DNA from 2 places in the Pseudoalteromonas sp. SW0106-04 genome. Region 2 is predicted to be linked to the other one. Evidence: predicted binding sites of a transcription regulator. Region 2 holds the regulator's gene; the other holds the start of a gene.
What was found. The regulator sigma-54, encoded in region 2, starts transcription at its own class of promoters, with help from an activator protein. The targets are predictions, from matches to a motif close to GTTGGCACGNNNNTNGNNT.
Positions count from the first base shown of each region.

Region 1: the regulator sigma-54 is predicted to act here: its motif matches at 1,318-1,336, upstream of W04_RS13020 (PAS domain-containing sensor histidine kinase).

Region 1 covers NZ_BCAI01000011.1:37,489-40,911, reverse strand. The annotation lists gene W04_RS13025 (sigma-54 dependent transcriptional regulator) at 1-174, opposite strand, end outside; gene W04_RS13020 (PAS domain-containing sensor histidine kinase) at 167-1,282, opposite strand; gene W04_RS13015 (DNA-3-methyladenine glycosylase I) at 1,455-2,030, shown strand; gene W04_RS13010 (sigma-54 dependent transcriptional regulator) at 2,091-3,423, opposite strand, start outside.
Region 2 covers NZ_BCAI01000002.1:305,053-308,475, reverse strand. The annotation lists gene ptsN (PTS IIA-like nitrogen regulatory protein PtsN) at 32-478, opposite strand; gene hpf (ribosome hibernation promoting factor) at 480-767, opposite strand; gene W04_RS04080 (RNA polymerase factor sigma-54) at 793-2,289, opposite strand; gene lptB (LPS export ABC transporter ATP-binding protein) at 2,314-3,039, opposite strand; gene lptA (lipopolysaccharide transport periplasmic protein LptA) at 3,039-3,423, opposite strand, start outside.

The sequences.
Region 1 (3,423 bases), on a different contig from region 2:
ACCGGGCATCTGCACATCACTGACCACTAAAGCAACATTATGATCTTTTAGCATCATGATTGCTTCTTCACCACTTTTTGCTGCGATGCAGCGAATATCTGACAGTGTTAATGTATCGATTAGGGCTTCGCGTAACCCCTTGTCATCCTCGACAACAAGTACATAGTTATTCATTGCTCTGCTCCTGGGTATTGCTGTGCAAAACAGGAAGCGTTAGCGTAAATTGCGCGCCACCGTTTTGAAGGTTCTCTACTTTTATTTGCCCCTTATGGGCATTCACCACTGAGGCAACCACAGCTAGGCCTAAACCTGTGCCCTGACGCTTAGTGGTAAAAAAAGGCTCAAAAATTTTGTCAATAATCTCTTCGTTGATCCCTGGGCCATTATCGCTAATGATGATATCGACATAATCACTGTTCGTGCGTTGACGACGTGCCTGCATCTTAATATGCGCACCACTGCCTATCACCTGTAAGCTATTGTGCACCAGGTTATTGATAGCACTGGCCAACGCTGTACGATTGCCCATGACTTCAATATCGGGCTCAGGAAGCTGGACTTGTAGATGCGCTTCATGCTCGCTGAGCATGGCTTCACTGCCAGAATTTACATCATTGAGTAACTGCCCTAATGACATCGGCTCAACGACTTGCTGCTCACCACTTTTGGCAAACAACAGCATATCATTCACTTGGTTTTCTAAATCTTTCAAACGCGACATCAGTTTGTCGTGACAGTGGGCACGCGATTGATTATTCAGTCGCGACGAACCCAGGTTGGCCCCATATAACATGGCTGCCGAGAGCGGTGTACGCACTTGGTGGGCTAAAGTAGCGACCATTTTGCCAAGCGCGCTTAAACGTTGCATGTGCGCCACTCTTGATTGCAAACGACGCGTTTCCGTTAAATCGGTCATTAAAATAAGCTGCCCGGGCTCGGGCGTAAGCGCGCGAATTTCTAGTTTTATACGCCGTCCATCGCGCAACGACACTTCATGGCCATCATCCTGTTGCGGGCGGAATGAGCGCTGGATCACCGCGAACCACTTCTCGCCTTCGAGTGGCTCGCCTAACATATCACTGGCAATTTGATTGGCTTTGGCTATCATTCCCTGTCCATCAAGCACCACCACACCCGCAGGCATGGTATCGACTAAATGACTCAGCCAGCTGGCTTGTAGCCGTAAGTCGCTCAGCTCTCCAACGTAAGCTTCTTGCGCTAATGCCGGACTAAACTGCCCATGATGAAGGATTTGTGGGTTGATAACACTCGCTAATGCCATGATTTTCACTCTTAAACACAAGGTTTAATCCATAAAAGCACAAAACGTACCAACTTTATTTTATTTAATATTCATTAAGTTACATTATTTTTTTGCTATCAAAAAAATGACACTGTATAAAAAAACAGTTACCTGATACATTAGTTGATAACGCTTTCTACAAGGAGTTTTTATGTGTATTCGCTGCGCCTGGGTGGACTTGAGCAAGCCCGATTACGTTGCCTACCATGACGATGAATGGGGTGTGCCTGTTTATGATGATCAACGCTTATTCGAGTTTATTACTCTCGAATCGGCACAAGCTGGTTTGAGCTGGTATACCATTTTAAAAAAACGAGACAACTACCGCCGTGCTTTTGCTGACTTTGATATTCACACTGTCGCCGCTTTTGATGGCGAAGACATCACGCGCTTGCTCAATGATGCCGGTATTGTGCGCAATAAGTTAAAAATTAATGCCGCTATTAATAACGCCCAACGCTTTATTGAGATTCAACATCAGTTTGGTAGCTTTAGCGCGTATCAATGGCAATTTGTGAATGACAGACCGCGCGTCAATAGCATCGCGAGTCCTGAAGATTACCTAGCAACCAGTGAACAATCCGATATTTTTGCCAAAGATTTGAAAAAGCGTGGCTTTAAATTTTTAGGATCCACTACAGTATACGCTCATATGCAGGCTTGTGGCATGGTTAACGACCACCACAACCAATGCTTTCGCAAAGAGCAAGTGATTGCTTTGTATTAGCTTGGAACCTGAGTTAACCGCTTAAGGGGCGCTGGCACCGCTTGTGTTACTGCGGCAAAGCTAATCGCGGTTGAGATTATATTTCTTCATTTTCTCAACTAAGGTGGTGCGACGCACGCCCAGCACCTCCGCAGCACGGGCAACAACATAGTCATAGCGCTCAAGCGCTTGCGTGATAAGACTTACTTCTAACTCGGCAAGGTATTCTTTGAGGTTGACCCCATCATCAGGCAACACCCCAATATTGTCCGCTACAGATTCATGTTCAGCAGGTAGTTGCTCATCGTCATCAACAAAGCCTTCACCGAAAATATCATTCAGGGCTTGGCGCTCTAATAGCTCTTCGGGGTACTCTGGAACAAATGCTTCAACATCAAGATGCTGATACTTCTTCGGTAAGTCTGGTACATCAACCACTTGATCCGGAAACATAATCACCATGCGTTCGACAAGGTTACCGAGCTCTCGAATATTTCCGGGCCACGTATGGCCTTTTAAACTTTCAATGGCACGATCGGTAAACTTAACGCTTTGACCACTTTGCTGGGCTGTTCGCTTAGTCAGCTCTTTGAGCAGCAAACCAATATCATCGCCACGTTCACGCAACGCCGGGTTCTCGATGGGGAAAACGTTCAAGCGATAGTATAGATCCTCACGGAAATCTCCCGCTTCAATCATTTGCTCTAGGTTTCGGTGTGTCGCTGCGATGACTCGAACGTCGGCTTGAATGGCTTTGGTACCACCCACTCGCTCGTAAGTGCGCTCTTGCAATACACGCAGTAACTTAACCTGCATTTGCAATGGCATATCGCCGATTTCATCCAAGAACAAGGTACCACCTTGAGCCAACTCGAAGCGCCCCTTACGCGCTGATATGGCGCCAGTAAATGCGCCTTTTTCATGGCCAAACAATTCGCTTTCTAATAATTCGCCGGGGATAGCGCCACAGTTTACCGGCACAAATGGGCCTGAACTGCGTCCCGAAAGAAGGTGTACGTTACGAGCCACCACTTCTTTACCCGTGCCCGACTCCCCAAGAATGAGTACATTTGCTTCCGTTTTCGCCACCTGAGAGATCAAAAAGCGAACATGATTGACGGCTTCAGTATCCCCCACTAAGCCATTGAAGGCTTTAGGATTGTGCGCACTTTGGGTGGGCTTCATGCGCGCATACTGCTGACAGTCATGGAGCAATTGGGTGGTTACATCATGGTGAAAAGGCTCGGTTATAAGGCCAATGACGTTAGCGATATCTAATAAAGGCTTTAACGTTTCACCAATTAACAAAAATGGTAACTCTGGATGCGCTTTAATTAATTGCTGGTGTTCGCCGTTATTGAGTGCCCCGAGCACAATAATGGGCTCGTGGTGCTTATCAATATTTGCACACAAA
Region 2 (3,423 bases):
TAAACCACACCATGAATCAATACGGCGCGCATTAGTCGGCGATCAATTGATAAAGCTCTTGATCGCTGCTGGCCGAGCGCAGTTGTTTACACAGTTGTTTGTCTTTTAGTTTATCAGCAATTGTCGCTAAGGTCTTCAGGTGTTGTTCAGTCTCATTGGCCGGCACTAAAAGTGCGACAAAGATATCCACTGGACGGTTATCAATGGCATCAAAGTTAATGGCTTCGCGATTGGTTACAACAATGGCAATCGTACTGTCGATACCATCGAGACGGCCATGTGGAATAGCAACGCCTTTGCCGATGCCAGTACTGCCCAGCTTTTCGCGGGTTAGCAAAGCATCAAGTACCGATTGCTCGCTGAGGTGAGGACTGTGCTGATGAGCCACCTGAGAGAGGTACTCCAGCATTCTTTTTTTGCTATTAAAAAGGACCGCAGCTTTGCTGCAGTCCTTGGTAAAGAGTGAATCTAGGTTCATGTTAGTGACGAGATAATTTCTCTTTATGTTTAATCACTTGACGGTCGAGCTTATCAATTAAGCCGTCGATCGCCGCATACATATCCTGGTGCTCTGCGGTTGCGAACAGTTCACCACCGTTAACGTGAAGAGTAGCTTCTGCTTTTTGTGTTAGTTTTTCAATATCAAGAATGACATGCACATTATTTATATGGTCAAAGTGACGCTCTAATTTTGCAAATTTGCTATTCACATAGTTGCGAAGAGAGTCAGTGATTTCTACGTGACGACCGGTAAGATTTAATTGCATAAGCATTTTCCTTCTTGTCTAACGTCTATATCAAACTTTTACGCTGATTTGACGGTGGAATGGCTAGCGATTCACGATATTTAGCAATCGTGCGCCGAGCCACTTTAATTCCTTGCTCGGCTAGTACGTCGGCAATCTTGCTATCACTCAACGGTTTAGCAGGATTCTCCGCAGCTACTAGCTTTTTGATCAATGCTCGAATCGCTGTGGACGAGCATTCACCTCCGTTTTCGGTTGTAACATGGCTGGAGAAAAAGTACTTCAGCTCAAAAATACCCCGTGGTGTATGCATATACTTTTGGGTGGTCACACGGGAAATCGTTGACTCATGCATTTCCACCATTTCGGCAACGTCATTAAGCACCATTGGCTTCATTGCCTCTTCACCATGTTCAAAGAATGCCTGTTGTTGTTGAACAATGCAATTAGTTACTTTAAGTAGCGTATCATTGCGTTGTTCCAAGCTCTTTATAAACCATTTCGCTTCTTGTAAATGCGAGCGAATAAATTGACTATCACTTTGCGACTTACAGCTTCGCGACATTGATGCATAGTGATCGTTAACGCGGATCTTAGGCATACTATCTGGGTTTAATTCAACCACCCAGCGGCCTTTAACTTTCTTCACTGATACATCTGGAATCACATACTCTGACTGCTCTCGCACAATCGTGGCTGCAGGAGTCGGATTTAAACTGTGTATCAGTGTCATCACCTCTTTTAACTGCGCTTCTTTAAGCTTAGTCTTTTTCATCAAGGTGCGATAGTCACGACTACCAAGCAAATCAATATAGTTACAAACTACCTCTTTGGTCTCTTCAAGCCAAGGGGTTTGTGGGTCAAATTGCTTGAGCTGGATCAACAAGCACTCTTGTAAAGAACGCGCACCAATTCCTACTGGATCAAAGAGTTGGATACGCTTAAGAACGGCTTCAATTTCATCAAGCTCGATACCATCGTCTTGTTCATCATGATTCAAGCTTTCCAGCAGATCTTCACAACTGACTGTTAAAATGCCGTTGTCATTGATGGCTTCAATGATGGCTGTGGCGATGGCCTCGTCGGTGGCACTAAAAGGTGTTAATTGCAGCTGCCACATTAAATAATCGTGTAACGACTCGGTGGTTTCGCCTTGGTAGATAGACTCATCTTCTGGCATAGGCCCAGAGGAGGCAACGGGAGCCGCACTAATATACTCATCCCAAGACACATCCATGGGCAAGTCTTCACTGATGGACTCGTTGTTCATGGCATCAGCACTTTCAACTTCATCCTTACTGGCGCTGGCCGTCTCGGCGGTATCGTTATTTTGGTTGTCGGACGTCGACTCTTTTTGCTCTTGGTTGTCGTTATTGTCGGCGTAATTGTCTTCTTCAACTTCAAGTAATGGGTTGGCGTCCAACGCCTCTTGAATTTCTTGTTGGAGATCCAAAGTACTGAGCTGCAACAGGCGAATCGCTTGCTGCAATTGTGGGGTCATTGTTAATTGCTGGCCTAGGCGCAGCTGTAATGATTGCCTCATGTATCTCTAACAATCCTTTAATCGTTATAATCTAAACTGCTCACCCAAATAGACGTCGCGAACCGTTTGATCGGCAAGAACTTGCTCTGGAGTGCCAGAAGCAATGAGCTCGCCATGGGAAACAATGTATGCGGTTTCACATACGTCTAGGGTCTCTCGCACGTTGTGGTCGGTGATTAATACACCAATGCCACGATTGCGCAGATGCTCTATGATTTTCTTTATATCTAACACTGAAATAGGGTCGACACCAGCAAAAGGTTCATCCAACAAGATAAACTTGGGGTTTGCCGCCAATGCTCGCGCTATTTCTACCCGGCGACGTTCGCCACCAGATAACGCCATTCCTTGTGAGTCTCGAATGTGCTGTATATTAAACTCATCAAGTAGGCCCTCAAGCTCGCTTTCACGCTCTGCTTTGCTTAAGCCCTTGCGGGTTTCCAGGATGGCCATCAAATTTTGAAAAACTGTCAGCTTTCGAAAAATAGATGATTCTTGCGGTAAATAACCAATACCTAAGCGCGCACGAGAGTGCATCGGCATCAAGGTGATATCCTCATCATCAATACTGATGGTGCCTTTATCACTGGGTACCAAGCCAACTATCATGTAAAAAGTAGTTGTCTTACCGGCTCCATTAGGGCCGAGCAAGCCGACGATACTACCTGCTTGTACTTCTAAGCCCACACTTTTGACGACCTCCCGGCCTTTATAGCTTTTTGCTAATTTTTGTGCTTTAAGAGTCGCCATTATTGCTCTTTCTCCGGCGTATCGTCACTTTGTGGTGTTAATGTTGTGCGCACTCGTGTGCTGGAGTTTTCATCCTTTTCGGCGGTGATCAGCTGTTTGGCAATATCATAGCTTATGGTTTCGGCAACGATATGCTGGTCGGCCATGGCAATCTTAGCATCACCTTGAATTTTAAGGGTCTCAGAGGCGACGTCATAACGAATTTCCAGCGCCTGTGCAGAAATCTCAGTGCCATCTTCCATCACTTCGGTGTACACAGCTGGTGAGCCGGTGGCTACGAGCAATTGCTTGTTATCACCCAATTCTGGACGACGGTGAGCCTCAAGGCGGTCAGCTTTTATTTCCCGTTTGCCGTGAACAATATGCACGTTCTTATCAAAAATA